2 regions of the Salinispora pacifica DSM 45544 genome follow, and region 1 is predicted to be linked to the other one. Evidence: riboswitches for the same ligand, from Rfam matches in the RefSeq annotation. Region 1 holds a riboswitch; the other holds the start of a gene.
The links. A riboswitch is a leader RNA that binds a small molecule or an ion and turns the genes downstream of it on or off. The one in region 1 is predicted to bind cobalamin.
Positions count from the first base shown of each region.

Region 1 (18,848 bases):
CCGTCGCGTACAGGTGCTCCACCAGCGCTGTGGTGCCGCCACCGTTGTCGATGTCGAAGGAGGCCACCACGGGGGAGCCGACGCCGAGCGAGGCGACCCGGCCGCGCAGCGTGGGCGGCACCGCGGCCAGGACCGCGGGCGTGGTGTTGACCAGGATCAACCCGCTCACCCCGCGCTGCTCGCCGAGCCGCCGCAGCTGGGCGAGGTCGCGGGTCGGCAGCCAGTGCAGGGCCACCCCGACGCCGTGCGGGGCGCACGCCCGGGCGGCGGCGCCGACAACCTGGTCGACGTACGGATCCTCGAGCACCCGGGGCGAGGTGCCGTGGACCACCGTGACCAGCCGCACACCGGTGCCCCGTACCAGGGCGCGGGCGGCCGGGTCCGGCACGTAGCCGAGCTTCTCGGCGGCGGCGGTGACCCGGTCGCGGGTATGGGCCGCGGCGTACCCGTTGTTGGCGAGCACTCGGGAGGCGGTGGCCCGGGAGACGTCGGCCACCCGAGCCACATCCGCCAGGGTCGGCGCGCGCTGCGGTGCCGGCATCGTGGTCCCCCGTTCCCGTCGCCGGGGCGACGTTTGTCGTCCGGACATTATTGCTCGCCTCGACGGCGGTGACCTGCGGGCATTTTCGGTTTGCACTGAGAACGTTCTCAGGGGTGTGCTCGTGCAGCCAGGCCCAGTACTGAAGCGAAAGGAACCCGTGGTGAGCAGCGTCACAGCCCCGGCCGCGACTACCGCCGCACACCGGTTGGTGCGCACCGCCCGTACCGGTGTCGCGGTGGTGTTCGCCCTCAACGGCCTCGCCATCGGGTCCTGGTTCGCCCGGGTGCCGGCGGTCCGGGAGGCGCTTGACCTCACCGCCGGTCGGCTCGGGCTGCTGTTGCTCGCGATGTCGGCGGGAGCGGTACTGGCGATGCCCACCTCCGGTCTGGTCGCCCAGCGACTGGGCACCGCCCGGACGGTGGCGGTGGCGACCCTGTTGGTCGCCGTGGGCTTGGGGATCGCCGGCGTCAGCGCGAGTGCGGCGGGCTGGCTGCCCGGGGTGGCGGTGGGTCTGGTCATCCTTGGCTACGGCACCGGTACCTGTGATGTCGCGATGAACATCGAGGGTGCCGCGGTTGAGCGGCGGCTCGGTCGTACGGTGATGCCGCGGTTTCACGCGGCGTGGAGCCTGGGCTCGGTGGCGGGGGCTGGCCTCGGTGCGGTGGCCGCTGAGGTGGGGTTGGCGTTGGCGGTCCACCTGCCGCTCGTTGGCGCGGCGGTGCTGCTCGGCACGGTGTCCGGCACCCGGGTGTTCCTGCCGTTCGCCGAGCCGGCGCCGGATGCCGACGGGGGCTCCCCGGCGGCCCGGCGCCGGGCGGTGCTGGCCGCCTGGCGGGAACCACGGACCCTGCTGATCGGCCTGTTTGTGCTGGTAGCAGCGTTCAGTGAAGGGGTCGCCACCGACTGGGTCGCGGTCGCGTTCGTTGATGGCTACGGCGTCACCGAGGCGGCCGGAGCCGCCGTCTACGGCGTGTTCGTGATCGGCATGACCGTAGGACGGACCGTCGGCACCCTCGCCCTGGACCGCTGGGGCCGGGTGCCCGTGCTCGGCACCACGATCCTGCTCGCCGTGGTCGGCGTGAGCGTGGCGGTGCTGGCCGGTTCCGGACCGGTTGCGGTCGCCGGTGTGGCGCTGTGGGGCCTCGGCGTTTCCCTCAGCTTTCCGGTGGGGATGAGCGCTGCGGCCAACGTGGAGGAGCACGCCGCGGCCCGGGTCAGCGTGGTGGCCGTGATCGGCTACACCGCCTTCCTCGCCGGACCACCGCTGCTGGGCCTGATCGGCGACCGGGTCGGGACGCTGCACGCCCTGCTGGTCGTGCCGGTCCTGCTACTGCCGTCGCTGGCGTTGCTGCCGGTGACCCGCCCTCCTCGCTGACCGTCCCGGCGGGGACAGCGGACGCTCGGATGGTCCTTGCGTATCCGCAATGGACTTCGTTGGGAGGCGTGGTTGATCCGAACCTTGCGGCTGCCGCTACGGCGGCCCCGCCTGGCCCCGCCGGTCAGCTGAGCTGGCGGGCGGCGGCGCGGCCGGCGACCCGGCCGGAGAAGAGGCAGCCGCCGAGGAAGGAGCCCTCCAGGGCGTTGTAGCCCATCATGCCGCCACCACCGAACCCGGCCACCTCACCGGCGGCGTAGAGGCCGGGAAAGGCGTCGCCGTCGCGGGTCCGGCAGCGACCGTCCAGGTCGGTCTCCAGCCCACCGAGGGTCTTGCGGGAGAGGACGTTGAGCCGTACGGCGATCAACGGCCCAGCCTTCGGGTCCAGGAGGCGATGCGGCGCGGCGACCCGCAGGAGCCGGTCACCGCGGTAGTTGCGGGCGGAGCGGATCGCCTTGACCTGGGCGTCCTTGCAGAAGGTGTTGGTGAGCTGCCGGTCCCGTTCGGTGACGAGCGCGCGGATCCGGGCGACTTCGATCGCCGGCACGTCCGGGTCGGCGATGCGGTTCATCCCGGTGACGAGGTCGTCGAGGGTGTCCGCGACGACGAAGTCCTCGCCGTGCCGCTTGAACGCCTCGACCGGCCCGGGAGCACCGGCCCGTACCCGGGACAGCAGCAGTTTCAGATCCTTGCCGGTCAGGTCCGGGTTCTGTTCGGAGCCGGAGAGCGCGAACTCCTTCTCGATGATTTTCTGGGTGAGCAGAAACCAGGAGTAGTCGTAGCCGCTGTGGCGCAGGTGGCGCAGGGTGCCGAGGGTGTCGAAGCCGGGGAAGTACGGAGCCGGCAGCCGGTTGCCGGCGGCGTCCAGCCAGAGTGAGGAGGGGCCGGGCAGGATGCGAATTCCGTGGTTCTCCCAGATCGGATCCCAGTTTCGTAGCCCTTCGACGTAGTGCCACATCCGGTCCGGGTTGATGATGTTGGCGCCGGCCTCCTCGGCGATGCCCAGCATCCGGCCGTCCACGTGGGCCGGCACTCCGGCCACCATCCGCTTCGGTGGGCTGCCGAGCCGTGCCGGCCACGCCCGGCGGATCAGGTCGTGGTTGCCGCCTATGCCGCCGCTGGTGACGATGACGGCCTGGGCCCGGGCCTGGAACTCGCCGACCACGGTGCGGCTGCTCGGCCGGCCCCGCTCGGCCGTGGCCGGCTCCAGCCGGCTGCCGTACACCCCGACCACCGCACCGGCCTCCACCAGCAGCCCGTCAACCTGGTGGCGGAACGCGAACCGGATCCGCCCGGTGTCGACGTGCGCCCGTACCCGTCGCTCGAACGGCTCCACCACGCCGGGGCCGGTGCCCCAGGTGATGTGGAACCGCGGAACCGAGTTGCCGTGCCCACCGGGCCGGCCGTCGCCGCGTTCGGCCCAGCCGACCACCGGGAAGAAGCGATGCCCGTACTGCCGCAGCCAGGACCGCTTCTCTCCGGCGGCGAACTCCAGGTACGCCTCGGCCCAGGCGCGCGGCCACCGGTCCTCGTCGCGGTCGAACTGGGCGCTGCCGAACCAGTCCTGCCGGGCCAGCTCGAGGGAGTCCCGAACGCCCATCCGCCGCTGCTCGGGGCTGTCAACCAGGAACAGTCCGCCCAGGCTCCAGAAGGCCTGCCCGCCCAGGTTCTGCTCCCCCTCCTGGTCAACGAGGAGGACGCTCCGGCCGAGGTCTGCTGTCTCGGCGGCGGCGACCAGCCCGGCCAGACCAGCTCCTACCACGACGACGTCAGCTTCCACGGCTGCCTCCTATCGGTGCGAGCGGGCATTGACCCGCTTCCGGGCCGATCGCGGGGAGCGGGGCGGCGCCGGGGGTTGCCCCACCGTGCCGCAGCCAACCGGTTGACGCCACCACTTCCGCACCAGGTGAGCATGAGTATTGTCAACCCGCGCGGCCCGGGGGCGGTCGGGCCGGCTGGCAGCGCGAGGGGCGGTGACCGGGGTGGGCCTCACGGAACGGCTGATCGTACATCGGATGCTCACCGAGCGTAGCTCGACCCTCGTGGACGAGATGGTCGGCGCGGTCGTCGACCAGGTCCCGATCTACCGCGAACTCAGCGACGCCCAACTGCGGGAGGTCACGGCCATCGCCCAGTGGGCCGTCACCCGGCTCACCGAGATGTGGGTGGACGGCACTCGGCTCACCACCCGGGACATCAGCCGCTTTCGGGGCATCGGCGCCACCCGCGCCACCGACGGTCGGCCGCTGCTGGCGGTGCTGCGCGCCTATCGCGTCGCGGCGGCCATCATCACCGACGCTGTCGCCGAGCATGCCCCGCCCGGGCTGACGGTCGCCGACCTCGCCGCGCTGGTGCAGGCCCTGGTCGCCGCGCTCGACGAGTTGTCCGAGGCGTTGGCCAACGGCTATCAGCACAAGGCCGCCGAGTTGATCACTGACCGGCGTCGACTGATTGACGAGTTCCTGCACGATCTGCTCGCCGGCCGCCAGACCTCGCCCGGTGCCCTCGCCGACCGTACCGAGCAGCTCAACGTCCGCGTTCCCGCCAGCTTCGGCCTCCTCCTCGCCGTGGGTGACCCGAAGAGCCCGGAAACCCACCCGGCCCGCGTCGCCACGCTCGTTGCGTCGCCAGCCGTCGGCGTGGACCACGGCCCGGTCGACCTGAGTACCGGTGCGCTGTTGAGCACGGTGCGGGCCGGCGCCGGTGTCCTGCTGCTCCCGGACGAGCACGATCGGTCCGAGGTCGTGACGGCCGTGGCCGCGGGCGGTTGGCGGGCCTGTCTGATCAGCGGAGCTTCCCCGGCGACCCTGCCGCAGGACTACCGGGCTGCGGTTTCCGCGCTCAAGCACGCACCCGTGGCGGCGTTCGCCCGCCGGACCGTGCTCGACCGTGGCGACGCGCTCACCGTCGCGGTACTGCACGGCACGCCTCCCGTCGACCGTGCCGCACTGCACGCCGCGGTCCTCGGGCCGGTGCTCACCCCCGCCAACGCCCACCTGCTCGAAGGGCTGCACGCGTACCTCACCCACGGGTCGGCGATCGAGGCCGCGACCGCGGTCGGACTGCACCCGCAGACCATGCGCCATCGGCTCCGCCGGCTCACCGAGCTCACCGGTCGTAGTCTGACCCACTCCTGGGACCGGCTCGTGCTCGCGGTGACGCACGCCTCACTCCCGTCGCCCCCGGGGCGGTGAGCCGGCCGATGCCTCCCCGCGGGCTTGCTGCACCACCGGCCGGCGGTGCATCCTCAGCGCGTCATCAGGGGGCGTACAGACGGCGCTCAGCCAAGGGTGGTGCACTGGAGGCCGGCGGCACCGGAGATGCAAGGAGGAGCGGCATGGGCTGGTTCAGTCGGAAGCGGTCGCGTACCTGGGAAGCTGACGGGGTGCCGACGAAGCTCGACCGGGAGGGCACCCGCGCGGACCTGGTGGCGCTGGAGCAGTTCGTCGCCAGCCGGACCGGGGTCGAGTTCTACCTGGAGCCGGAGACGACGGCGACGGACACGACGGTGGTGGCGATCGCGCACGACGGCGAGTGGATCCGCCGCCGTACCGGGTCGCCACGGGTTGCTGCGTCCCTCGCCCGCCGACTGGCCCTGCCGCTGTACGAAGCGGCCAAGATGGGCTACCCGGAGCGGATGCGCGCCTGGAACCGGGCCCACCCGGAGCGGCGCCTTCGGTAGCCCCCGTGCCCTCCGGGGCCGTGGCTCCGGGACCGGTTGACCGCTGGGCTCCTCTCGTTTCGTTGACCCGGACGTACTGGTGTGGCAGAGTTCGCGGCCGGACGGCAGTGAAGGAAGCCGGTGTGAATCCGGCGCGGTCCCGCCACTGTCACCGGGGAGTGATCCTCCTTGTGGAGCCACGACCGTGCGTCGCACGGTTGGAAGGCCGGGGTGAGCATCGATCCGGGAGCCAGGATACTTCGGCCGTCGGTGCACCCCAGGGCGTGGATACCCGAGGAGGACCCGATGACGCGTAGCGTCCCACCCATCGACAGCTGTCGTACCAACCTGGCGGGCGGCGGCAGGTCCGCGACCGGTCCGCGGCCTGGAGCTGCCGCGACTGGCCCCGCTGCCGTGCTCGGTGCCGCCGTTCTCGACCCCGCTGCCCGCGGTTGATCGCTGCCTGACGCGCGCCCCCGTCGGCCACCCAGTCGGGTGGTCCGAGGTGGCGCCCGTGAAGCCGAATCACCTCCCGTCTCGCTGATCGTCCGCCCCTCCGTGCGGGCGTCACTCTCCGGAGTTTGCCGTGCGCATTCTGCTGCTCTCCACCGCCGACACCGACCTGCTCGCCGCGCGGGCCAGCGGGGCCGACTATCGCCTGGCCAACCCGACCCGGGTGGCCGTTGACAGCGTCCCGGAACTGCTCGACGGCGTGGACCTGGCCGTCGTACGCCTGCTCGGTGGCCGGGCCGCTTGGCCGGACGGACTGGCCGCGATCCTCGCCTCGGGCGTGCCGACGGTGGTGCTGGGCGGGGAGAGCGTCCCCGACGCCGAGCTGACCGCCGCCTCCACCGTGCCCTCCGGTGTCACCACCCAAGCCCTGTCCTACCTGGTCGAGGGGGGCCCGGAGAACCTGGCGCAGCTGGCCCGGTTCCTCTCCGACACGGTGCTGCTCACCGGGGAGGGGTTCACGCCCCCCACCCCGACCCCGGCGTACGGGACGCACGGTGCACGGTCGGCCGACCCGGACCGGCCGACCGTCGGGATCGTCTTCTACCGGGCGCACGCGCTCGCCGGCAACACCGCCTTCGTGGACACGCTCGCCGACGCCGTGGAGGCCGCGGGCGGCAACGCGGCGCCGATCTTCTGCGGCTCGCTGCGCGGCCTGACCGCCGGCACGGGCCCACTGGAACTCTTCGCCCGCTGCGACGCGCTGCTGGTCACCGTGCTCGCCGCCGGGGGCACCGTGGCCGCCGAGGCGGCCGGCGGTGGCGACGAGGACGCCTGGGACGTGGGTGCGCTCGCCGCCCTCGACCTGCCGGTCATCCAGGCGCTCTGCCTCACCAGCACGCGGGAGCAGTGGGCCGACAGCGACGCCGGATTGTCCCCGTTGGACGCGGCGATGCAGGTGGCGATCCCCGAGTTCGACGGGCGGATCGTCGCCGTGCCGTTCTCGTTCAAACAGCTCGATGCCGACGGGCTGTCGGTCTACGCGCCGGACCCGGAGCGCGCCGCCCGGGTGGCCGGAATCGCCGTCCGGCACGCCCGGCTGCGGCACCTGCCGAACGCCGACAAACGGGTGGCGGTGGTGCTCAGCTCGTACCCGACGAAGCACTCCCGGGTCGGCAACGCCGTCGGCCTGGACACCCCGGCCAGCGCGGTGCGGCTGCTCGCCGCGCTCGCCGCCGCCGGCTACGACCTCGGCGCGACGCCCGTCCCGGACGACGGGGACGCCCTCATCCACGCCCTCATCGCCGCCGGCGGCCACGACGTCGAGTGGCTCACCCCCGAGCAGCTCGCCACCGCCAGCGCGCGGGTACCGCGGGAGACGTATCGGCGGTGGTTCGACCAGGTGCCGGCGCCGCTGCGCGGCGCCATGATCAGCCACTGGGGGGAGCCGCCGGGGGAGCTGTACACCGACGGCGGCGACCTCGTCCTGGCCGGCCTCCGGTTCGGCAACGTGGTCCTGCTGATCCAGCCGCCCCGCGGCTTCGGGGAGAACCCGATCGCCATCTACCACGACCCGGACCTGCCCCCGAGTCACCACTACCTGGCCGCGTACCGGTGGCTGGCCGCCCCCGCCGCGGCGGGGGGCTTCGGCGTGGACGCCGTGGTGCACCTGGGCAAGCACGGCACCCTGGAGTGGCTACCGGGCAAGGGCCTCGGGCTGGCCGCCGACTGCGCCCCAGACGCGGTCCTCGGCGACCTGCCGTTGGTGTACCCGTTCATCGTCAACGACCCGGGGGAGGGGACGCAGGCCAAGCGCCGCGCGCACGCGGTCGTCGTCGACCATCTGGTGCCGCCGATGGCCCGCGCCGAGACGTACGGGGACCTGGCGAAGCTGGAGCAGCTACTCGACGAGTACGCCACCGTGCAGGCGCTCGACCCGGCGAAGGTGCCCGTCGTACGGGGACAGATCTGGGAGCTGGTGCGCACCGCGGAGCTGCACCACGACCTGCACCAGTCGGAGATGCCGGCCGCCGACGACTTCGACGACTTCGTGTTGCACCTCGACGGTTACCTCTGCGAGGTCAAGGACGTGCAGATCCGCGACGGCCTGCACGTGCTGGCCGAAGCACCCGCCGGCGAGGCGCGGGTCAACCTGGTGCTCGCCGTGCTGCGCTCCCCACAGGTGTGGGGCGGGACCCGGGCCCTGCCCGGCCTGCGGCAGGCCCTCGCCGCCAGCTACGGCCTGGACGAAACCGTGCTGCTCGCCGCGCCCGGAGCCCGGGTGCGGGTGCCGGCCGCGCTGACCGACGTGGCCGGTGGGCCGGCCGGCACCGCCGCCGACGCCGTCGACCTGATCGAGGGTCTGGCCCGGCGTCTCGCCCTCGGGATGGAGACGCTCGGCTGGCCCCCCGACCGGGCGCCGGAGGTCGTCTCCGAGGTCACCGGCCGGGCGATCCCGGAGGCCGCCGCGGTGCTGCGCTTCGCCGCCACCGAACTGGTGCCGCGGCTGGAGCGCACCACCGACGAGCTGGCGCACACCCTCGCCGCCCTCAACGGGCGGTTCGTGCCCCCCGGCCCGTCCGGATCACCCACCCGGGGCCTGGTCAACGTGCTGCCCACCGGTCGCAACTTCTACTCGGTCGACCCGAAGGCGATCCCCAGCCGCAACGCCTGGGACGTCGGCGTGGCCCTGGCTGACTCGCTGCTGAGCCGGCACCTCGCCGACACCGGGGCGTACCCGCGCTCGGTCGGGCTTACCGTGTGGGGCACCAGCGCCATGCGCACGCAGGGCGACGACATCGCCGAGGTGCTCGCGTTGCTCGGCTGTCGACCCACCTGGGACGACCGGTCCCGGCGGGTGACCGGGGTCGAGGTGGTGCCCCTGGCCGAGTTGGGTCGCCCCCGCATCGATGTGACCGTCCGCATCTCCGGCTTCTTCCGGGACGCCTTTCCGCACGTGGTGGCGCTCATGGACGACGCGGTACGACAGGTGGCCGCGCTGGACGAGTCGGCCTCGGACAACCACCTCCGGGCGCACGTGGCCGAGGACCTCGCCGGGCACGGCGACGAGCGCCGGGCCACCGCGCGGATCTTCGGGTCGAAGCCGGGCGCGTACGGGGCCGGGCTGCTTCCGCTGATCGACGCCCGGAACTGGCGCAGCGACGCAGACCTGGCCGAGGTGTACGCGGTGTGGGGCGGCTACGCGTACGGACGGGGGCTGGACGGCCGGGAGGCCCGCACCGACATGGAACGCGCCTTCGCGCGGATCGCCGTGGCGGTGAAGAACCAGGACACCCGGGAGCACGACATCGTCGACTCCGACGACTACTTCCAGTACCACGGCGGGATGGTGGCGATGGTCCGGCACCTCACCGGTGCCGCCCCGGCCGCGTACGTCGGCGACTCGGCGATGCCGCACGACGTGCGGACCCGCACCCTCAGCGAGGAGACCCGCCGGGTGTTCCGGGCCCGGGTGGTCAACCCGAGGTGGGTCGCGGCGATGCGCCGGCACGGCTACAAGGGCGCCTTCGAGCTGGCGGCCACCGTCGACTACCTGTTCGGCTACGACGCCACCGCGGGCGTGGTCGACGACTGGATGTACGAGCGGCTCGCCGAGGCGTACCTGTTCGACGCCGAGACCCGGGAGTTCCTGGAGCGGTCCAACCCGTGGGCGCTGCGGGGCATGACCGAACGGCTGCTGGAGGCCGCCGACCGGGGGCTGTGGGCAAAGCCGGAGCCGAGCACCCTGGACCGCCTCCGGGAGACGTATCTGGCCAGCGAGGGCGATCTGGAGGAGCGCGGATGAGCACGACGAGTGAACCGGGCCTGCGGGTTGCACGGCCGCCGCGGCCGGAGGCGCCCGGGGCGAACTACCCGTTCTCGGCCGTACTCGGCATGGCCGACATGCGCCTGGCGCTGCTGCTGAACGCGGTCAACCCGGCGATCGGCGGGGTGCTGGTGCGGGGCGAGAAGGGCACCGCCAAGTCGACCGCGGTGCGCGCCCTCGCCGCGCTGCTGCCGCCGGTGGTTCGGGTCGCCGACTGCCGGTTCGCCTGCGATCCGCAGACGCCTGATCCCGGCTGCCCGGACGGGCCCCACCCGGCGGTGCCGGCGACCGAACGTCGCCCGGCCGCGTTGGTCGAACTGCCGGTCGGCGCCGCCGAGGACCGGGTGGTCGGCTCGCTCGACCTGGAGCGGGTAATCGCCGACGGAGTCCGCGCCTACGAGCCCGGCCTGCTCGCCGCCGCCCACCGGGGGGTGCTCTATGTCGACGAGGTGAACCTGCTCCACGACCATCTGGTCGACCTGCTGTTGGACGCCGCCGCGATGGGGCGCTGCCACGTTGAGCGGGAGGGCGTGTCGGTCCGCCACGCGGCCCGGTTCCTGCTGGTCGGCACGATGAACCCGGAGGAGGGGGAGCTGCGTCCGCAATTCCTCGACCGGTTCGGGCTGACCGTCGAGGTGACGGCCAGCCGCGACCCGGCCGTACGGGTGGAGGTGGTGCGTCGCCGGCTCGATGCCGACGCGGACCCCGCCGGCTTCGCCGCCCGCTGGGCGGGGGAGGACGCGGCGGTCGCCGGGCGGGTGGCCGAGGCCCGCGCCCGGCTGGACCGGGTGGTGTTGACCGACGCGGCCCTGCGGCAGATCGCCGAGGTCTGCGCGGCGTTCGACGTGGACGGGATGCGGGCCGACATCGTCATCGCCCGGACCGCCGTGGCGCACGCCGCCTGGCAGCGTCGGGACCGGGTGAGCGCGGAGGACGTTCGGGTGGCTGCCCGCCTCGCCCTGCCGCACCGCCGCCGCCGGGATCCGTTCGACCCGCCGGGACTGGACGAACAACGCCTGGACGAGGCGCTGAACCGGGCGCAGGAGGAGCATCCCGACGACCCGGACGACAGCACCGGTCCGGGCCGTGATCCGGGGGATGACGCCGGTCCCGACGGCGGTCCGGGGGGCGGCACCACACCGGACGGCGGTCCGGGCGGGGGCACCGGTCCCGGTGGTGCGGGCGACCCGGCCGGCGACACCGGGACCGAGCCGGACACCGGCTCCACGGCGGGCATCCACCCCGATGGCGGCACCGGCTCCGCGGCTGAGCCGTCCGATCCGGACCGACCCGCGGTCCCCGAGGACGGTGCGTCCCCGTCCGCGCATCCGAGCCGGGACGCGCACCCGGGCGGGGTCCCGCACCCGGTGGCCGCCCCGCAGCTCGGGCTCCGGGCGCGGTTGTTCACCGTGCCGGGCATCGGCGAGGGGGTGCCGGGCCGGCGGTCGCGGGCGCGGACCGGGCGCGGTCGCACCACCGGCGCCCGGGTGCCGGCCGGCCGCCTCGGCGCGTTGCACCTGCCGGCGACGATCCGGACCGCCGCCGGGCACCAGGTCGCCCGGGGACGGGCCGGTGGTCCGCTGCGGATCCACCCGGCTGACGTACGGGAGGCCGTTCGGGAGGGGCGGGCGGGCAACCTGGTGCTCTTCGTGGTGGACGCCAGCGGTTCGATGGGTGCCCGGCAGCGGATGAGTGCCGTCAAGGGCGCGGTGCTCGCCCTGCTCACCGACGCCTACCAGCGCCGCGACAAGGTGGCGGTGGTCGCCTTCCGCGGTGCTGGCGCGCAGGTCCTGCTGCCGGCCACCGCCTCGGTGCTCGCCGCCTCCACCCGGCTGGCCGAGCTGCCCACCGGTGGGCGTACCCCGCTCGCGGAGGGCCTGCTCGCCGCCGCCGAGCTGCTGCGGGTGGAGCGCCTGCGGGATCCCCGCCGGCAACCGTTGACCCTGGTCCTGACCGATGGTCGGGCCACCGCCGGCGCCGACCCGTTGCCCCGCGCGGCGCGGGCGGCGGCGGTGCTGCGCGCGACCGGCGCCCCCTGTGTCGTCGTGGACTGCGAGTCCGGCCCCGTCCGACTCGCCCTGGCCCGCCGCCTGGCCACCCAGCTGGCCGCCGCCCACCACCCCCTGCCCACCGTGACGACCGCCCCGTTGGCGGCGTTGGCGACCGCCGGCTTCGCCGCGGAGCGGAGCGTGCGCTGATGCCGCAGGGCAAACCGACGCAGGTGCCGGCCGACGGGCTCACGACCCGGCAGCGGCGGAACCGCCCGTTGCTGATCGTCCACACCGGATCGATGAAGGGGAAGTCCACCGCCGCCTTCGGCCTCGCGCTGCGGGCCTGGACCGCGGGACTGCCGATCGGGGTGTTCCAGTTCGTCAAGAGCGCCAAGTGGCGGGTGGGTGAGGAGCGCGCGTTCCGCGCCCTCGGCGAGGTACACGAGCAGACCGGTCAGGGTGCCCCGGTGAGCTGGCACAAGATGGGTGAGGGCTGGTCCTGGATCCAGCGCGACGGTACGGCCGACCACGCCGCCGACGCCCGCGAGGGGTGGCGGCAGATCCAGCGCGACCTGACCGCCCAGCGGTACGGCCTCTACGTGCTCGACGAGTTCACCTACCCGATGAAGTGGGGCTGGGTGGACGTCGCCGAGGTGGTCGACACCCTCACCACCCGACCCGGCTTTCAGCACGTCGTCATCACCGGTCGGGACGCCGACCCGCGCCTGGTGGCCGCCGCCGACCTGGTTGCCGAGCTGACCAAGGTGAAGCATCCGATGGACGCCGGCCAGAAGGGCCAGAAGGGCATCGAATGGTGAACGCCCCCTGGTCCCTGCCGCGGGTGGTGGTCGCCGCACCGGCCAGCGGCCACGGCAAGACCACGATCGCCACCGGGCTGCTCGCCGCGCTGCGTCGTCGGGGCCACCTGGTCAGTCCACACAAGGTCGGCCCGGACTACATCGACCCCGGCTACCACGCCCTCGCCGCCGGCCGGCCCGGCCGCAACCTCGACCCGTGGCTGGTGGGGGAGGAGCGGATCGCCGGTCTGCTGCGGCACGGCGCGGCCGTGCCCCGCCCCGCCGACATCGCGGTGATCGAGGGGGTGATGGGGCTGCACGACGGCGCGGTCGGCCACCGCGGGTACGCCTCCACCGCCCACGTCGCCCGGCTCGTCGCCGCGCCCGTGCTGCTGGTGCTCGACACCACCGCCCAGGGGCGCAGCGCCGCCGCCCTGGCCCTCGGAATGAGCGCCTTCGACCCGGCGGTGCGAATCGGCGGGGTGGTGCTCAACCGGGTCGGCTCGCCCCGGCACGAGTCGCTGCTGCGCGAGGCCCTGGCCGAGGTCGGCGTACCGGTGCTGGGCGCGGTCACCCGGGCCGCCGAGGTCGCCGCCCCCGCCCGTCACCTGGGCCTGGTGCCGGTCGCGGAGCGGGCCGCCGAGTCGATCGCCGTGGTTGACGCGTTGGCCGACCTGGTGGCAGCCACCGTGGACCTCGACGCGGTGCTGGAGTTGGCCCGCAGCGCCCCGCCACTGACCGCGTTGCCCTGGGACCCGGCCGCCGCCGTCGGCGGCCCGGCCGGGCCCGACCGGCCGGTGGTCGCCGTCGCCGGTGGCCCGGCCTTCACCTTCGGCTACGCCGAGACGACCGAGCTGCTCACGGCCGCCGGCGCCACCGTTGTGCCGTTCGATCCGCTGCGCGACGAGGCGCTGCCCGCCGGTACCCGGGCCGTGGTCGTCGGCGGCGGCTTTCCCGAGGTGTACGTGGAGGCGCTCGCCGCCAACACCGGGCTGCGCGCCGATCTGGCCGCCTTCGACGGGCCGGTGGTGGCCGAGTGCGCGGGTCTGCTCTACCTGGGACGCGAACTGGACGGGGTGCCGATGTGCGGCCGACTCGACCTGACGGCTCGAATGACCGGACGGCTCACCCTCGGCTACCGGGCGGCCGTCGCCGCCGCCGACTCGGTGCCGCACGCCGCCGGGGACCTGGTCCGCGGGCACGAGTTCCACCGCACCGGCACCGATCCCGGTCACGGTGAGCAGCCGGCGTGGCGCTGGGACGGGGCCGCGCACGGCTTCGTCGCCGGCCGGATCCACGCCTCGTACCTGCACACCCACTGGGCCGGGCAGCCCCGAGCGGCCCAGCGGCTGGTAGCGGCGGCGACCCGATGACCGTGACGCTGACCGGGGTCGGGGTGGGCCCCGGCGACCCGGAGCTACTCACCGTGCGCGCGGTACGGGTGCTGCGTGAGGCTGACGTGGTCTTCGTACCCGTGCTGGACCGGCCGGCGGGCGCCGCGGCCCCCGGCCGGGCCGAGACCACGATCGCCCCGTACCTACCGCCGGAGCGGCTGCGCCGGCTGCCGTTCGCCCTGGACGACCGGGGCGGGGTGACCCGACGGCGAGAGAGCGCGTGGAACGCCGCCGCGCAGGCGGTCGCCACCGCGGTGGACGACGGGGCCCGAGCTCTGGCCTTCGCCACCATCGGCGACCCCAACGTCTACTCCACCTTCGGCTATCTCGCGCAGACCCTCCGCGAGCTGCGGCCGGCGGTCGCCGTGCACACCGTCCCCGGGATCACGGCCATGCAGGAGCTCGCCGCCAGAAGCGGAGTTCCACTCTGCGAGGGGCGAGAGCCGCTGACCCTGCTGCCGGCCACCGCCGGGCTGGCGCTCTTCGCCGACGCGGTCGCCGGGCCGGGCACGGTCGTCGCCTACAAGGGGTGGCGGCGGCACCCGGAGTTGCTGGCCGAACTCCGCCGGCAGGGTCGACTCACCGAGGCGGTGCTGGGTAGCGGGCTGGGCTTGGCCGGCGACCGCGTCGGTCCGGCCGCCGAGGCGGGCGACGACCCGCCGTATCTGTCGACACTGCTGGTCCCGGCCCGCCGGGACCGCCGAGGGGGGAAACTGTGAGCGGCACCGTCTGGTTCGTGGGTGCGGGACCCGGCGCGGCGGATCTGTTGACCCTGCGTGCGGCTCGGGTGATCGCCGCCGCCGATGTGGTGGTCTGGGCGGCCAGCTTGGTCCACGCCGACGTGCTGGCCCACGCCCGACCGGACGCCGAGATCGTCGACTCGTCGCGATTGCCGATGGAGGGGGTGCTGCCCCTGTATCAACGGGCCGCCGCCGACGGGTTGACCGTGGCCCGGATCCACTCAGGCGACCCTTCGCTGTGGGGCGCGGTGCAGGAGCAGCTCGACCTGTGCCGGGCGCTCGGGCTGGCCGTGGAGATCGTGCCGGGGGTCTCCGCGTTTTCCGCGGTCGCCGCCCGGATCGGGCGGGAGCTGACCGTACCCGAGGTCGCGCAGTCGGTCATCCTCACCCGCCTGGAGGGTGGGAAGACGCCGATGCCGCCGGGGGAGCGGGTCCGCGAGTTCGCCCGGCACGGCGCCACCATGGCGTTGTTCCTCTCCGCGGCCCGCTCCGGCCAGGTGCAGGCCGAGCTGCTCGCCGGGGGGTATTCGGCCGACACCCCGGCGGTCGTGGCGTATCAGGCGACCTGGCCGGACGAGCTGGTGGCGCACTGCACCGTCGGCACCCTAGCGGCGACGGTCAAGGAACACCGGCTCTGGAAGCACACCCTCATCCTGGTCGGGCCGGCGCTGGCAGCCGCCGGTACCCGTTCGCATCTCTACCATCCGGGGCACTTCCACGGTCACCGGCGGGCGGAGCCGGCCGCGCGGGCCGCCCTTCGCCGGGAGGTCACCGCCCGGGCGGACCGGCCGACCTGATGGCGTACGACCTGCCGCCCCTGCGCGAGCCGGACCTGCCGCGTACCGCGAAGGTCCGGCCCGTGGCGCTGCGCACCGGCTGGACCACCGGCGCCTGCGCGACAGCCGCGACGAAGGCGGCGCTGACCGCCCTGGTCACCGGGGTGTCACCGGAGGAGGTCGAGATCGGACTGCCGGCCGGGCGGCGGGTGTGCTTCCCGGTGGCCCGCTGCGACCGTACGGCTGGCGGCGCCGAGGCGGTGGTGGTCAAGGACGCCGGCGACGACCCGGACGTCACCCACGGCGCCGAGCTGACCGCCACGGTCGGCTGGCGGCAGGTTCCCGGACTGACCCTGGCGGGTGGGCCCGGGGTGGGTACGGTGACCAAGCCCGGGCTGGGACTGCCGGTCGGCGGGCCGGCGATCAACGACACCCCGCGCCAGATGATCGGCGCGGCGGTCGCCGAGTTGGTCGACCTGGCCGTCCTCGGCGTCCGGGTGGTGATCAGCGTCCCGCGCGGCGAGATCATGGCCCGGAAGACCACGAACCGCCGGCTCGGGATCCTCGGCGGCATCTCGATCCTCGGCACGACCGGCGTGGTCAGGCCCTTCTCCACCGCGTCCTGGCGGGCCAGCGTCGTGCAGGCCGTACAGGTGGCGGCAGCGCAGGGAGAGTCGACGGTGGTGCTGTGCACGGGTGGGCGGACCGAGCGGGCCGCCCGGGAGCTGCTGCCGGAGCTGCCCGAGGTGTGCTTCGTGGAGGTGGGTGACTTCACCGGTGCGGCGGTCACCGCCGCCGTCACCCACGGACTGTCCGGGGTGGCCTTCGTCGGGATGGCCGGCAAGCTGGCCAAGCTCGCCGCCGGGGTGCTGATGACCCACTACACCCGCTCCAGAGTGGACCTGTCGCTTCTCGGCGCGGTGACGGTCGAGGCGGGCGGCACCGCTGAGCTGGCCGCCGCCGTCACCGCCGCCAACACCGGCCGGCACGCGTACGAGTTGTGGGAGGCCGCCGGCCTACTCGGCCCCGCCGGTGACCTGCTCTGCCATCGGGTCGGCGCGGTGCTGCGACGCTTCGCCGGGGACGCCCTCGCCGTTGACGTGGCGATGGTGGACTTCGCCGGGCGGCGATGCGTGGCCGCCAGCGGGCGGTGGGCCCGGTGACCGGTACGCCGGGTGTGGGTCGGCGGGACACCGGTGTTGAGGGCCCCGGCGCCTCCGTCGTCGGTGGTGCCGGTGTCGGGGCGACGGTGGTGACGGTGGCCGGTGTGGACGCCGCCGGTAACCCGGCGCACCCGGCCCTCGCCGCCGAGCTGGCGCGGGCGGGGCTCGTGGTCGGCGCCGCCCGGCACCTGGCGGCCGTGCCGGTGCCGGCCGGCGCGGAGACGGTCGTGCTCGGTCCGTTGCCGCCGGCCCTGGAACGGCTCACCACCGCGGTTGCCACCGGCACCCCGGCCGTCGTCCTCGCCAGCGGTGATCCGGGCTGCTTCGGGATCGTGCGCCGGCTGCGGGCGGCCGGGCTGCCGGTGCGGGTGTTACCGGCGGTGTCCAGCGTCGCCGCCGCGTTCGCCCGGGCCGGGCTCTCCTGGGACGGCGCGGCCGTGGTCAGCGCCCATGGCCGGGATGCCCGAGCGGCGCTCAACGCCTGCCGGGCGCTGCCCCGGGTCGCGGTGCTCACCGCGCCGGGTGCGGGGGCCGCGGAACTCGGTGCCGGCCTGGTGGGCTGGTCACGTCAGCTGGTGGTGGCCGAGCACCTCGGCACCGACGCCGAACGGATCACCTGGACGACCCCGGCGGAGGCGGCGGCTGGCAGCTGGACTGATCCGCATGTGCTGCTGAGCCTCGGTCCCGGGCCGGGCGGAGTGGCCCGGGTGGACAACCAACCGGCCGCTGCCCCGGCCGCTGGGTGGGCGCTGCCCGAGGGGGCGTACCGGCACCGCGCTTCGATGATCACGAAGGCGGAGGTGCGGGCGCTGGTCGTGGCCGGGCTGCGGCCCCGGCTCGGCCGGCTGGTGTGGGACGTGGGTGCCGGCAGCGGCTCGGTGGGCATCGAGTGTGCCCTGCTCGGCGCGGCGGTCGTCGCGGTGGAGCGGGACCCGGCCGCCGTGGACCTGGTTCACGACAACGCTGCTCGGCACGGTGTGGACGTACGGGTGGTCCACGGTGCCGCCCCGGACGTCCTGGCCGGGCTCCCCGACGCCGACGCGGCCTTCGTCGGCGGGGGCGGCACCGGGGTGCTCGCCGCGGTGACGGCCCGCCGCCCGGCGCGGGTACTCGTCGCGCTCGCCGCGTTGGACCGGGTCGCCCCGGCCCGGGACGTGCTGCGAGCCGCCGGCTACACGGTCAACGGTGTCCAACTCTCCGCCGCTCGCCTCGCCGACCTGCCCGGCGGGTCGATCCGTCTCGCGGCCACCAATCCGGTGGTCGTCCTCACCGGGGAGTTTCTGTGAAGCACGTCGAATGCACCGAGGCACGGTCGGGCCGGATCGGGCTGGTCGCGGTCACCGCGGCGGGGCGCCGGCACGCCCGGGTCCTCGCCGATGCCTGGCCGCACGCCCGGCTGCTGGAGGCGGAGAGCGCCGCCGCCGGACTCCGGGCCGCCTGGTCGGAGTGCGACCAGATCGTCGCGTTCCTGGCCACCGGCGCGGTGGTCCGCCTCCTGGCGCCGCTGCTCGACGACAAGCGCCGCGATCCGGCGGTGGTGACAGTGGACGAGGCGGCCCGGCACGCGGTGGCCCTGCTCGGTGGGCACGCCGGCGGCGCCAACGCCCTCGCGGCCGAGGTCGGGGCGCTACTCGACGCGGCGCCGGTGGTCACCACCGCCACCGACGCGGTCGACCTGCCTGGCCTGGACACCCTGGGCTGGCCGGTCGAGGGGGCGATCGCCGCGGTGAGCCGGGCGATCCTGGACGGCGAGCCGGTCACGGTGGTCGCCGACGCGCCCTGGCCACTGCCGGCACTGCCAACCAACGTCCAGGTCACCCCGGCCGGCCCCGCCGGTGCTCCCGCGGTGGGCTATCGGGTGCTGGTCACCGACCGGATCGTGCCCCTGGATGGGCGGACCGCCGTGCTCCGGCCCCCCTCCCTGGTCGCCGGGGTCGGGGCGAGCCGCGGCGTGCCCGCCGCCGAGGTGCGTGCCCTGCTGGATCGGGTGCTCGCCACCGCGGGCCTCAGCGCGGCGAGCCTGCGCGGTCTGGCCAGCGCCGACATCAAGGCCGATGAGGACGGTATCCGCACCACCGCCGACGCGCTGCGGATACCCCTGAGGACCTGGTCCGCCGCGGAGCTGGCGGCGGTG
Region 1 covers NZ_KB905359.1:320,862-339,709, forward strand. Annotated here, with positions in the region: gene SALPAC3_RS0101380 (LacI family DNA-binding transcriptional regulator) at 1-541, opposite strand, end outside; gene SALPAC3_RS0101385 (MFS transporter) at 702-1,916, shown strand; gene SALPAC3_RS0101390 (FAD-binding dehydrogenase) at 2,041-3,696, opposite strand; gene SALPAC3_RS0101395 (PucR family transcriptional regulator) at 3,890-5,110, shown strand; gene SALPAC3_RS0101400 (hypothetical protein) at 5,254-5,598, shown strand; cobalamin riboswitch at 5,709-5,838, shown strand; gene cobN (cobaltochelatase subunit CobN) at 6,164-9,832, shown strand; gene SALPAC3_RS0101410 (VWA domain-containing protein) at 9,829-12,051, shown strand; gene cobO (cob(I)yrinic acid a,c-diamide adenosyltransferase) at 12,051-12,662, shown strand; gene SALPAC3_RS0101420 (cobyrinic acid a,c-diamide synthase CobB) at 12,656-14,014, shown strand; gene cobI (precorrin-2 C(20)-methyltransferase) at 14,011-14,754, shown strand; gene cobM (precorrin-4 C(11)-methyltransferase) at 14,751-15,572, shown strand; gene SALPAC3_RS0101435 (cobalt-precorrin-5B (C(1))-methyltransferase) at 15,572-16,714, shown strand; gene SALPAC3_RS0101440 (bifunctional cobalt-precorrin-7 (C(5))-methyltransferase/cobalt-precorrin-6B (C(15))-methyltransferase) at 16,681-18,000, shown strand; gene cobJ (precorrin-3B C(17)-methyltransferase) at 17,997-18,848, shown strand, end outside.

Region 2 (12,540 bases), 3.0 Mb from region 1:
AAGATCACGTGAAGAGCGTGACCAGATCGCCGGGTCGTATGCTGTTGGCGGCCACTTCGGTTTTCGCTGTCGCTCTGGGGTTCCCGGGCGCTGCCCAAGCCGATGTCGTTGCCCAACAAAATCAGGATGACGCCAGCATTCAGTCACAGGACGTGTGGACGGAGTACTGGGAAGGCGCCAACCTGATCGGCATCGGTAAATTCAATGCAGATCCGGTCGACGCGATTCCGGGGGATTCGATCCAGGCGTGCGACTATTACCCCGACGGCTGGCGGGTTGAGGTTCGGATGGACATCAATCCCACCGGAACCTGGGAGACTGATCGGGTTGCTACGACCCACGGCCATAAATCCCCCTACTGTAGCCCGTGGGAGGGTGGAAACTTGGCGGAGGAGACTCCGGTATTGGTGAAGGTCTGTAAGGTTCTGGATGACTCTGAGGAGCATTGCGAGGATCCTGTCCCTGGCTGGGCGTAGAAGGCCCACTGAAGGTATTTCCTTCATCTGGTAGTGCAATGCTGCGGTGATCTTCGCTCCTTGGGTTACCGCAGCATTGGCCTGCGTCGTTTACATTAAGAAGAGTTCGTCCCATTTCATTGCCGCATCGTTGTGGTGAAACGTAGGGTGTAGCACCGGGACGTGGAGGAGGCGCGACTGATCGCCGCCATCTGCTCGGCCTCCGCGTAGCCGCACCGTGCGAGCGTGGGGTAGTCGCTCGGCGGTTTCTCTCAGTGGGTGCAGCACCTCCGTGAGCGGGACTGACTCCAACGGCATCGACATGACCTCAACACCATGTGGTCATCTACTCCGCGATTTCCTGGAATGCGTCAGTAGTAGCGGAGACATCGGCTAGCTGGGGGGCTTCGGCGGGCTGATCTTGCGGAACCGCTCGTGCGCGGACTGACGGCTGATGCCGAGCGCGTTGCCGATCTCGGCCCAGGAGAGCCCGGTCGCCCGCGCCTGGGTCACGGCCTGTTCGATGAGGGGCCGTTGCCAGCGCTCCACCTGGGCGAGGAGGCCGAGCGCCTGTAGTGGCCAGGTGGTGGTCAGTTCGGCGACGCCGTCCCGCAGCGTGTCGGAGCGGTTGCGCAGCCAGCCGGGCGGCGTGGCAGCCAGGAGTGGCCGGATGTGCCCGCCCCACTCGGCGGTGGCCATCCAGCGTCCCTCGTCGGCGGCCGGATAGTCCCGGCTGCCGCCCCAGCCGCAGCTACATCCGGCCCGGTAGCCGACGGCGTCGGCCGGCGCTGCGGCATCGGTCTTCAGCGCCCCGTCCGGTAGTCGGAATCCGACGAGCTCAGCATGCCCCGGAACCATCTCCTCCGTCATCCGGCCAGCATATGTCTGTCAGGGTTGCCTGACGTTGCCAGTAAGGCTAACTTGACATAGTTGCTTCGGGTGGTCGGCACCCGGAGCCGGCACCCCGGAGGAATCCATGCCCGTGGCACATGGCACCGTCGCGCCGGGATACGAGCCGGTTCGAGCGGCTTTCCAGGCGAGCTTCGACGCCGGCTCCGAGATCGGCGCCGCCGTCAGCATCTACCGGCACGGCCGGGAGGTGGTCCGACTCTGGGGTGGGGTCGCCGATCCCGCCACCGAGCGCGCGTGGCGGGAGGACAGCCTCCAACTTGTCTACTCGGCTACCAAGAGCGCACCTGCCGCCTGCGCGCACCTGCTGGCCCAGCGCGGGCAGCTCGACCTGGCCGCCCCCGTGGCCGCGTACTGGCCGGAGTTCGCGGCGGCGGGCAAGGGCGGCATCCCGGTCCGCTGGCTCCTGTCCCACCAGGCAGGGCTGCCGGTGCTCGACCGCCCGGTCCCGCTGACGGCGGCGCTCACCGGGGAGCCGGTCGTCGCGGCGCTGGCCGCCCAGGCACCTGCCTGGCCGCCGGGAACGGCGCACGGCTACCACGGGCTCACCTACGGCTGGCTGGTTGGCGAGGTGGTACGCCGCGTCTCCGGCCGCAGCCTCGGCACCTACTTCGCCGACGAGATCGCCACCCCACTCGGCCTGGACTTCTGGATCGGCCTGCCCGCCACCGAGGCGCACCGGGTCGCCCGGATCACCGAGCAGCCGGTCGCCCCGCCCGCCGCCCCCGAGAAGCTGCCGGCGACGCTCCGGGAGGCGCTGGCCGCGTACACCGATCCGACCTCGCTGGCGGTCCGGTCGATGATGGTGACCGACCCGCCGCTGGACCTCGCCGACCCCCGTACCTGGGCGGCGGAGATCCCCGCGGCGAACGGCATCTGCACCGCCTCGTCCCTGGCCCGCTTCTACGCGGGCCTCATCGGCGAGGTTGACGGCGTCCGGATCCTCGACCCGGCCACCCTCGCCGCCGCCACCCGGGAACAGGCCAACGGCGTTGACCAGGTGCTGCGGGTGCCGACCCGGCCGGCGCTCGGCTTCGGCCTGCCCCTGCCGGAGCAGCCCTGGTGGTCACCGACCGCCTTCGGCTTCCCCGGGCACGGCGGCTCACTCGGCTACGCCGACCCGGCCAGCGGGATCGCCTTCGGATACGTGACGAACGGGCTGCGCGTCACCATGGCCCCGGACGCCAGGACGGCGGGCCTGATCGAGGCCCTCCGGTCCGTGCTCTCCCGCCAGTCGGTCTGACTCCGAGGGCGGCTTCCCCGCTTCCGGGTAGGAAACCCATCGCCCGGGTGATCGGTGCAGCCCATCGTGGCCACAGTGCAGGGCGCCAACCCGCGTAGCGGCTCGGCCGGAAGGCGCAGCGAGCATGCGCATCGCGACCGGCGGGTTCCGGCTCCGCACCGGTGGCCCGAAGGTTGTGGGCGCTGGCGGAGCTGTACGGCGAGGTCGCAGCGGTGCGGCGGTCGGTGACGTAACGTCATCAGTCCACCGGGTTTCCCGGAGGTATTGGCGGGAATTGTCGTGGGTGTTCACCCGGACGCACCACGACGGATACCTGGTCAGCACCGAGCGTGAGCGTCTCGACCTCGACCGGGTGCACCACTGGCTTGCCACCGACACGCACTGGGCCCGTGGATGGGACCGGGCGACGGTGGAGCGTGCCTTCGCGAACTCCATCGGCTTCGGTGTCTATCGCCCCGGAGACGGACGCCAGGTGGCGGTCGCCCGGGCGGTCACCGACCGGGCCACCTGCGCCTGGGTCTGCGACGTGTACGTCGACCGAGCCGAGCGCGGTCGTGGCTTGGGCACCTGGCTCGCCCGCGAGGTCCGGGGCCACCTCCAGAACCTCGGCATCCACAATATTCTGTTGGAAACGGATCACGCGCACGGCGTCTACGCCAAGGTGGGCTTCGTTCCGCTCCGGGGGCCGGACAGGTGGATGCAGCTCGATTAGCGAGATGAGTGTCAGGTCCTGAATCGTGCACCGCAGAGGCGGGTGACGCCGCTGCTGGCCACGTCTTCGCAGACCCTGGCCCGCGTGCTATGCGCCGTCTCCAGCGCGTGGGTAGCGAAGTGCAAAATCGATGGCGATGTCGTCGAAGGTGGCCCACCTTGTTCCCTCATGCTGGTTGATGTGTTCGATCATGCGCTCCAGCATCAGGAGAACCTGCGGACGTCCCGACACATCCGGATGGATGGTGAAGGGGAATACGCCGTAGTCCAGCTCCCGGTAGACCCAGTCGAACTGGTCACGCCATATCTCCTCGAGTTGTCGCGGGTTGACGAAGCCGTGGCTGCTCGCGCTGGTCTTGATGAACATCATCGGCGGCAGGTCATCGAGGTACCAGTTCGCCGGAATCTCGATGAGGTCGGTCTCCTCGCCGCGGACCAACGGCTTCATCCAGTCCGCGGCATCAGCGGAATAGTCAATTTTGGTCCAGGTGTCACCCACGCGAACCCGGTGTACGGTAAAGTCGTCGCGCATCAGCGAGTGGTCGTATCGGACACCCCGTTCGAGTAGCAGCTTGTGCGTGACCGGCGAGAATTCCCACCATGGCGCGACGTAGCCCCTGGGGGATTGTTTGGTTACCGACTCGATCAGGTCTATACACCGGTCCAGGACGGCGGCCTCCTGCGTTTGACTCATCGCGATCGGATTTTCGTGGCTGTAACCGTGGAGACCTACCTCATGACCGGCATCCACAATTTGCCGGAACTGGTCGGGGAACGTCTCGATGGAGTGTCCAGGAACGAACCAGGTGCTCGGAAGAGCGTATTTTTCGAACAGCTTGAGAAGGCGCGGCGTGCCGACTTCGCCAGCGAAAATGCCACGGGAAATATCGACGGGCGAATTTTCGCCACCGTACGAGCCCAACCAGCCGGCGACCGCGTCCATGTCGACACCAAACGCGCACAGAATTTCTTTCGACATCCCATCGGTCCCTTACTGTCTGCCTCGGTGATGGCAGCCGAGGATGAGCTCGATTCTTCACGAGTCTTCGACTGCTGGTAGGAGCTTTGACGGCACGTCTGCTGAGTAGGGTGGGCGGCGAACTGGCGGCCGGCGCGGGGATGATCGTGCTATCCGATCGAGAGTGTCAGATCTGTCGATCGCAGATCAGGCGTTGGCGATCGAGTGCGGCGTGGTGGGAGCGATGGTCGTTCGCTCCCACCACGGGTCGGCGCTGACCGGCACCGGCGACAGTGGGCGGATGTGGCTGGTTGACCCCTTGCGTGGGACCTTGCTTCGCCGCGCGGACCATCCTGGTCGCGGTCAACGTGGAGCTGCGGAGCGGCACGCAGCCCACCGTTACCGCCGCCGCTGACCCGTTCAGTGACGGGGTGTTCTGGAGCGGACGTACCACGCCCTGCTCAAGTCGATTGAGAACCAAAATCCGGCCTGAGTAGGGTTGCGGCGGTTTCCGGTCGCCAGGGGTGAGGGAGTTCGTACGGTGCAGCGGGTGACGATCCATCGGGACGGGGTGGCGCTGTCCTGCCTCGTGGGCGGCTCCGGCGACGATGTGATCGTACTGTTGCACGGGCTGGCCGGCAGCGCGGCGGAGTTGGTGCCGACGGCGGAGGCGCTGCTACCGGAGCACCGCGTGATCGTGGTGGATCAGCGCGGGCACGGCCACTCGACCCGATGGCCGCCGGACCTCTCCCGCCGGGCGTACGTCGAGGATGTGCTCGCCGTCGTCGCGGAGCTCGCCGGTGGTGCACCGGTGACGGTCGTGGGTCAGTCGATGGGTGGGCACACCGCGCTGCTCTTCGCCGCGACGTATCCCGAGTTGGTGCGTCGGCTGGTGCTGCTGGAGGGCGGGGTCGGTGGCCGCGAGGAACGGGGGGACTACCCGGCCGAGTTGGGTGCCTTCTTCGCCTCGTGGCCGGTGCCGTTCGCCGATGTTCGCCAGGCCGCCGAGTTTCTGGGCGACACCCCGGTGGCCCAGGCCTGGCTGCGAGACCTGGACCGGCGCCCGGACGGGCTCTGGCCGCGATTCGAACCGGCGGTGATGCGGGACACCATCGCGGCCGTGGCCGACCGGGCCTGCTGGGACGAGTGGCAGCAGGTGCAGGCCCCCACCCTGCTGGTGTTTGGCGAGCACGGGATCATCCCTGTCGCCGAGGTGCGGCGCATGGTGTCCCTACGTCCAGATGTCGAGCGGGTCGTCGTTGCCGGCGCTGGGCACGACGTCCACCTGGAAGACCGGGACGGCTGGCTGCGTGCCCTGGGGCAGTTTCTCAGCCGCTGACACGCCGCCACGACATCTGGTGTTGCATCCCGGATGGGGGAGGCATATATGGTGTCTCCCGCAGCTGGTTCGGCGCTCCCACCGGGAGTGGTCGAGGCAAGAGGGAACCCGGTGGAAGTCCGGGGCTGCCCCGCAGCGGTGAGTGGGAACGACCGCCGTCATCACGCACTGGGCTGATCGAAGCCTGGGAAGCGACGGCCAGTAGGCGACCGGGACCCCGGGCGTGCCCGCGAGTCCGAAGACCTGCCAGCGCGCCGCACGCGACGCGTGCGGCGGTTGGCGGCCGCGCGGGACGGCCGACACCCGCAGCCGCCCGGTGTGGTTACCCACCGGGCGACTGATTGTGGTGTCCCTCCGCGTGTTCGGCGACCTTGTCGGCAGGCGGAGGAGGGGGAGATGACGGCGACGCGGGAACGCGCCACGGACGGTCCGGCCGGGCATACGACGGCGACGCGGCAGGGCGCCACGGACGGTCCGGGCGGTGCGGCTCAGCAGCAGCGGCGGCAGGTGATGGAGGTCCGTAAGCGCAACGGCGACACCGAGCCGGTGGACGTAAACAAGATTGTCCGTGCGGTGGAGCGGTGGGTCGGCGACCTGAACGAGGTGGACCCGCTGCGGGTGGCGACCAAGACGATCAGTGGCCTGTACGACGGGGCGACAACGGCCGAGCTGGACCGGCTGTCGATCCAGACGGCGGCGGAGCTGATCGGCGAGGAGCCGCAGTATTCGAGGCTGGCGGCGCGGCTGCTGGCCGCGTACGTGGACAAGGAGGTCCGGGGGCAGCAGGTCGCGAGCTTCAGCCAGTCCATCCGGTACGCCCACGGCCTCGGGCTGATCAGCGACGACACCGCCGCCTTCGTGTCCCGCAACGCCCGCAAGCTGGACGATGCGGTGGACCCCGCCGGAGACCTGCGGTTCGAGTACTTCGGGCTGCGTACGGTCGCGGACCGCTACCTGCTGCGGCACCCGCAGTCGCGGCTGGTGGTGGAGACCCCGCAGTACTGGCTGCTGCGGGTGGCCTGCGGGCTGTCGCGGACGCCGGCCGAGGCGATCGGGTTCTACCGGCTGATGTCGTCGCTGGCGTACCTGCCCAGCTCGCCGACGCTGTTCAACTCCGGCACCCGGCACACCCAGATGTCGTCGTGTTTCCTGGTCGACTCGCCCCGCGACGAACTGGACTCCATCTACCAGCGGTACCACCAGGTCGCGAAGCTGTCGAAGTTCTCCGGCGGCATCGGCATCGCCTGGTCGCGGGTGCGGGGCCGGGGCGCGCTGATCCGGGGAACGAACGGCCGGTCGAACGGCATCGTGCCGTTCCTGAAGACCCTCGACGCCGGGGTCGCCGCGGTCAACCAGGGCGGCCGGCGTAAGGGCGCGGCCTGCGTCTACCTGGAGCCCTGGCACCCCGACATCGAGGAGTTCCTGGAGCTGCGGGACAACACCGGCGAGGACGCCCGGCGTACGCACAACCTCAACCTGGCCAACTGGCTCCCGGACGAGTTCATGCGCCGGGTCGAGGCGGACGGGGACTGGTCGCTGGTTGACCCGTCCGACGCCCCGGAGCTGCCCGACCTGTACGGCGCGGAGTTCGACGCCGCCTACCGGGTCGCGGAGAAGAGGGCGGTCCGTACGGTCAAGGCGCGGGACCTGTATGGGCGGATGATGCGCACCCTGGCGCAGACCGGCAACGGGTGGATGACCTTCAAGGACCGCGCGAACGCGCTGTCCAACCAGACCGGGGAGCCCGGTAACACGATTCACCTGTCGAATCTCTGCACCGAGATCCTTGAGGTCAACAACGACGCCGAGACCGCGGTGTGCAACCTGGGCTCGGTCAACCTGGGCGCCCACGTCAGCGCCGACGGGGTGGACTGGGCGAAGCTGCGGGAGACCGTCCGTACCGCGATGGTCTTCCTCGACCGCGTGATCGACATCAACTACTACCCGGCCGAGCAGGCGGCCGCCTCCAACCCGCGTTGGCGGCCGGTCGGGCTCGGGCTGATGGGGCTGCAGGACGCCTTCTTCACGCTGCGGCTGCCGTTCGACTCGGCCGAGGCGCGGGAGCTGTCCACCCGGGTGCAGGAGGAGATCTTCCTGACCGCGTTGGAGACCTCCGCCGGGCTCGCCGAGCGGTTTGGCCCACATCCCGCGTACGCCGAGACCCGCGCGGCCCGGGGCGAGCTGCACCCGGAGCTGTGGGGGGCCGAGCCGACGCAGCCGACGCGGTGGGCCGAGCTGAAGGCGCGGGTCGCGGAGCACGGCCTGCGGAACTCGCTGCTGGTGGCGATCGCCCCGACCGCGACGATCGCCTCGATCGCCGGCTGCTACGAGTGCATCGAGCCGCAGGTGTCCAACCTGTTCAAGCGCGAAACCATGTCCGGTGAGTTCCTCCAGGTCAACACCTACCTGGTTGGTGAGCTGAAGGCGCGCGGGTTGTGGACGGCCCCGATCCGGGACGAGATCAAGCGGGCGGAGGGGTCGGTGCAGGGCATCGCCGAGCTCCCCGCCGAGGTGCGGGAACTGTTCCGTACGGCGTGGGAGCTGCCGCAGCGGGCACTGATCGACCTGGCCGCGGCCCGCGCCCCGTACATCGACCAGTCCCAGTCGCTGAACCTGTTTCTGGCCGCGCCGACGATCGGCAAGCTCTCCTCGATGTACCTGTACGCCTGGAAGTCCGGGCTGAAGACCACCTACTACCTGCGGTCCCGTCCCGCGACGCGGATCCAGCAGGCCACCGTCGCCGTCACCCCGTCGAGTTCCGCCGGGGCTGATGCCGAGGCGCTGGCTTGCTCCCTGGAAAACCCCGAAAGCTGCGAGGCCTGCCAATGACCACCGATGCCGAGACCCGTACCGCGACCGTCGAGACCCGTACCGCGACCGCCGGGACCGTTGGCGAGCGGCAGCTGCTGCTCGACCCCGGTATGGACCTGACCCTGCGCCCGATGCGGTACCCGCACTTCTTCGACCGGTTCAAGGAGGCGATCAAGAACACCTGGACGGTTGAGGAGGTGGACCTGCACTCCGACCTCGCCGACCTGGCGAAGCTCTCCCCGGCCGAGCGGCACCTGGTGTCCCGGCTGGTCGCGTTCTTCGCCACCGGCGACACGATCGTCGCCAACAACCTGGTGCTCAACCTCTACCAGCACGTCAACTCTCCGGAGGGCCGGCTCTACCTGTCCCGGCAGCTCTTCGAGGAGGCGGTGCACGTCCAGTTCTACCTGAACCTGCTGGACACCTACGTGCCGGAGGAAAAGGAGCGGTTCGCGGCGTTCGCGGCGGTGGAGAACATCCCCTCGATCGCCCGCAAGGCCGAGTTCTGCTTCCGGTGGATCGACTCGATCTTCGAGCTGCGGGAGCTGCGGACCCGGGCGGACCGGCGGGCGTTTCTGCTCAATCTGATCTGCTTCGCCGCCTGCATCGAGGGCCTGTTCTTCTACGGCGCCTTCGCCTACGTCTACTTCCTCCGCTCCCGGGGTCTGCTCAACGGTCTCGCGTCCGGCACCAACTGGGTGTTCCGCGACGAGTCCATGCACATGGCCTTCGCCTTCGACGTGGTGGAGACCGCCCGCACCGAGGAGCCGGACCTCTTCGACGCCGACCTGGAGCAGCAGGTCAGGGAGATGATGGCGGAGGCGGTCGACTGCGAGGTCCAGTTCGCCGCGGACCTGCTTGAGCAGGGAGTGTCCGGGCTCTCCCTGACCGACATGCGGGAATACCTCCAGCACGTCGCGGACCGGCGGCTGGTCACGCTGGGAATCGCCCCGATGTACGGCAGCCAGAACCCGTTCGCCTTCATGGAGTTGCAGGACGTACAGGAGCTGTCGAACTTCTTCGAGCGGCGGGTGTCGGCGTACCAGATGGGCGTCAGCGGGAGCGTCACCTTCGACGACGACTTCTGATCCGAAGCTGGGCGCGGACGTGAGCGCCGGGGAGGACGGGCGGAGATGCGGCCGTGGCCGGGGTGCGCTGGCGGGAGCATCCCGGGTTCTTCTGGCACAACCTGATCGAGATTTCGAGTGCATGAAACGTCTAGAATTCGATGATTTCGTGCGGCGCGCGAAGATCGGACAAGTATCCAATGAGAAAAGTTGGGGGGTATTGCCGTCCTTCCGGACGAAACCGGCATTGACGTGAAAGATGAGATCAACGCCTTCGACCCGTTTGCTACCCTCAAGGGCTCTGGAGTAACGCAGGTATGTGCGGGCGCCGCCAATGGCGCTGATAACTGGTGAAGGTGATTTCGTGTGAGGGGCTGGATTACTTGGACTGGTGGATTCTTGGCCTGCCTGCTGTTTGGATTCATGGTAGTGATGTTTAGCCTCAATTCAGCGAATAGTTGGGGCGAGTTGCTGGGTATCGCGACATTCTTTACACCTATCTGTTACCTGGCCTCAATTTTTACCCTGTTTCCTTATGTTCGGGCCACCTCGTCCGGGCTGGTCGTAGCCAATCCCGATAAGATTTTCCGTATTCCTTGGCGTAATATCAGAGAGCTTTCCGCTGGTCACGGTCTGTTCGTTGAACTGACCGACGGGGAGAAAATATTTAGTTTTGCTTTCCAAGCCTCAATGATTGGGCGATTTCTGGGCTACCCCGGAGCCCGTCGGGCCGTGCGCAAGATAGAAAAGGTTCGTGCTAAGGGGGTAAGCAGTGGCGGGGGGCCTGATGTGGATTCAGTAGTGCCCTGGCGTCGTCATATAAGTTTTATCATGGCTTTCTGGGTAACGTTTGCATTGATAATCCCTTCTTTGGTTCGCCTTCCTTAGCCTCCATCCATCGACACAATCCCGGTCGGGCGTCGAGTCTTGGCCGGCAGCCTGTCCTACCTGGAGCCTCGCACCCATCGATTACCGGGCCCACCGCACCCCTCCTGAACTGCAAGATCAGCTTGGAAGGCTCAGTTGATCGGCGAGGTGGTGCGGCGGGTGGCGAAACGCGGCCGGTTTCGGGCTTGACCTTGACGCAGCGTCAACCCTGCACGCTGGGGTCATGTCGATAGATCTTCAGCGGACGCCGGGGCAAGGTCGGGAGCCGGCGATCCAGGTACGCGGCCTGCACAAGTCCTTCCAGGAGCTGCAGGTGCTACGCGGCGTCGACTTCGACGTCGCACCGGGCAGCGTCTTCGCCCTGCTCGGCTCGAACGGGGCGGGCAAGACCACGGTGGTACGCATCCTCTCCACGCTGCTGCGCTCGGATGCCGGCGCGGCCACCGTGAACGGCTTCTACGTTGCCGCGCAGGCGGGAAAGGTGCGTGCGTCGATCAGCCTGACCGGGCAGTTCGCCGCGGTCGACGAGGTCCTCAGCGGGCGGGAAAACCTGGTGCTGGTCGCCCGGTTGCGGCGGCAGCGGGAGCCGGGTCGGATCGCGGATGACCTGCTGGCCCGCTTCGCCCTCACCGACGCGGCGAACCGTAGGGTGGCGACGTACTCGGGTGGGATGCGTCGTCGCCTTGACCTCGCGATGAGTCTGGTGGGGAAGCCACCGGTGATCTTCCTCGACGAGCCGACGACCGGGCTGGACCCGCAGGCGCGGCTGGAGGTGTGGCAGGCCGTCCGGGAACTCGCCGGCCAGGGTACGACGGTGCTGCTCACCACCCAGTATCTGGACGAGGCCGAGCAGCTCGCGGACCGGATCGCGGTCCTGCACGAGGGGCGCATCATCGCCAACGGCACGCTCGCTGAGCTCCGGCGGCTGTTCCCGCCCGCGACCGTGGAGTACGTCGAGAAGCAGCCGTCCCTGGAGGACATCTTCCTGGCCATCGTCGGCGGCGGGGACACCGCCGTGCCGACCGCATCCACCGCACCGGTACGAGCAGCTAAGGACCCCCGATGACCGGCAACTTCCTCAGCGACACCACCGCCCTGACCCAGCGTTCCCTGCGCCACATCGGCCGCAGCCCGGACACCATCATCACGACCGCGATCACGCCGATCGCCCTCATGCTGCTCTTCGTCTACGTCTTCGGCGGTGCGGTCGAGGCCGGGTCGGATAACTATGTGAACTACCTGCTTCCCGGCATCCTGCTGATCACCGTGGCGTCGGGCATCTCCTACACCGCGTACCGGCTCTTCCTGGACATGAAGGGCGGCATCTTCGAACGGTTCCAGTCCATGCCGATCGCCCGCTCGGCCGTACTGTGGGCGCACGTGCTGACCTCGCTGGTCGCCAACCTGATCTCGCTGGTGGTGGTGGTGTTGGTCGCCCTCGCGATGGGATTCCGCTCCGGGGCGGGCGTGCTGGCCTGGTTGGCGGTAGCTGGGATCATGCTGCTCTTCACCCTGGCTCTGACCTGGCTCGCCGTCATCCCCGGGCTGACCGCGACGTCCGTGGAGGGGGCGAGCGCCTTCGCCTATCCGCTCATCTTCCTGCCGTTCATCAGCTCGGCGTTCGTGCCCACCGAGAGCATGCCCGGCCCGGTACGCGCCTTCGCCGAAAACCAGCCGGCCACCTCCATCGTCGACACGGTCCGCGGTCTGTTGGCGCAGCAGCAGGTCGGCGCCGACCTGTGGATCGCTCTCGCCTGGTGCGTCGGGCTGCTCACCGTCGCGTACGTCGTAGCCAGGTCCGTCTACCATCGCAAGGTCAGGTGACGTTGTGCCCGGCGTGGAGGTAGCCATGCTGACGATCGGGCGGCTGGCCTCCTACGCTGGGGTTTCCATCCGCGCGGTGCGGCACTACCACCAGATCGGGCTCCTGTCGGAGCCGGAACGCGACGCCTCCGGCTACCGGAGCTACGACGCCGCCGCGGTGCTGCGCCTGATCCGGATCCGGACCCTCGCCGAGGCCGGCGTCCCGCTGGCCCGGGTCCGGGAGCTGCTCGACGCCGACCCGGAGACGTTCGCCGCCGCGACGATCGAGGTCGACCGGGAGCTGCGGGCGCGGATCCGCACCCTCCAGGAGCACCGGCGGCGGGTCGCGCAGCTGG
Region 2 covers NZ_KB905359.1:3,337,587-3,350,126, forward strand. Annotated here, with positions in the region: gene SALPAC3_RS0115235 (hypothetical protein) at 9-476, shown strand; gene SALPAC3_RS0115240 (hypothetical protein) at 849-1,325, opposite strand; gene SALPAC3_RS0115245 (serine hydrolase domain-containing protein) at 1,432-2,607, shown strand; gene SALPAC3_RS0115250 (GNAT family N-acetyltransferase) at 2,891-3,319, shown strand; gene SALPAC3_RS0115255 (polysaccharide deacetylase family protein) at 3,407-4,297, opposite strand; partial or broken gene SALPAC3_RS27215 (inositol monophosphatase family protein) at 4,470-4,728, shown strand; gene SALPAC3_RS0115260 (alpha/beta fold hydrolase) at 4,818-5,615, shown strand; cobalamin riboswitch at 5,664-5,880, shown strand; gene SALPAC3_RS0115265 (ribonucleoside-diphosphate reductase subunit alpha) at 6,012-8,444, shown strand; gene SALPAC3_RS0115270 (ribonucleotide-diphosphate reductase subunit beta) at 8,441-9,514, shown strand; gene SALPAC3_RS28000 (hypothetical protein) at 9,860-10,381, shown strand; gene SALPAC3_RS0115275 (ABC transporter ATP-binding protein) at 10,605-11,447, shown strand; gene SALPAC3_RS0115280 (ABC transporter permease) at 11,444-12,205, shown strand; gene SALPAC3_RS0115285 (MerR family transcriptional regulator) at 12,231-12,540, shown strand, end outside.
Region 2: it holds a riboswitch for cobalamin, as region 1 does, so the genes downstream of both, SALPAC3_RS0115265 (ribonucleoside-diphosphate reductase subunit alpha) here and cobN (cobaltochelatase subunit CobN) in region 1, are expected to answer to the same signal.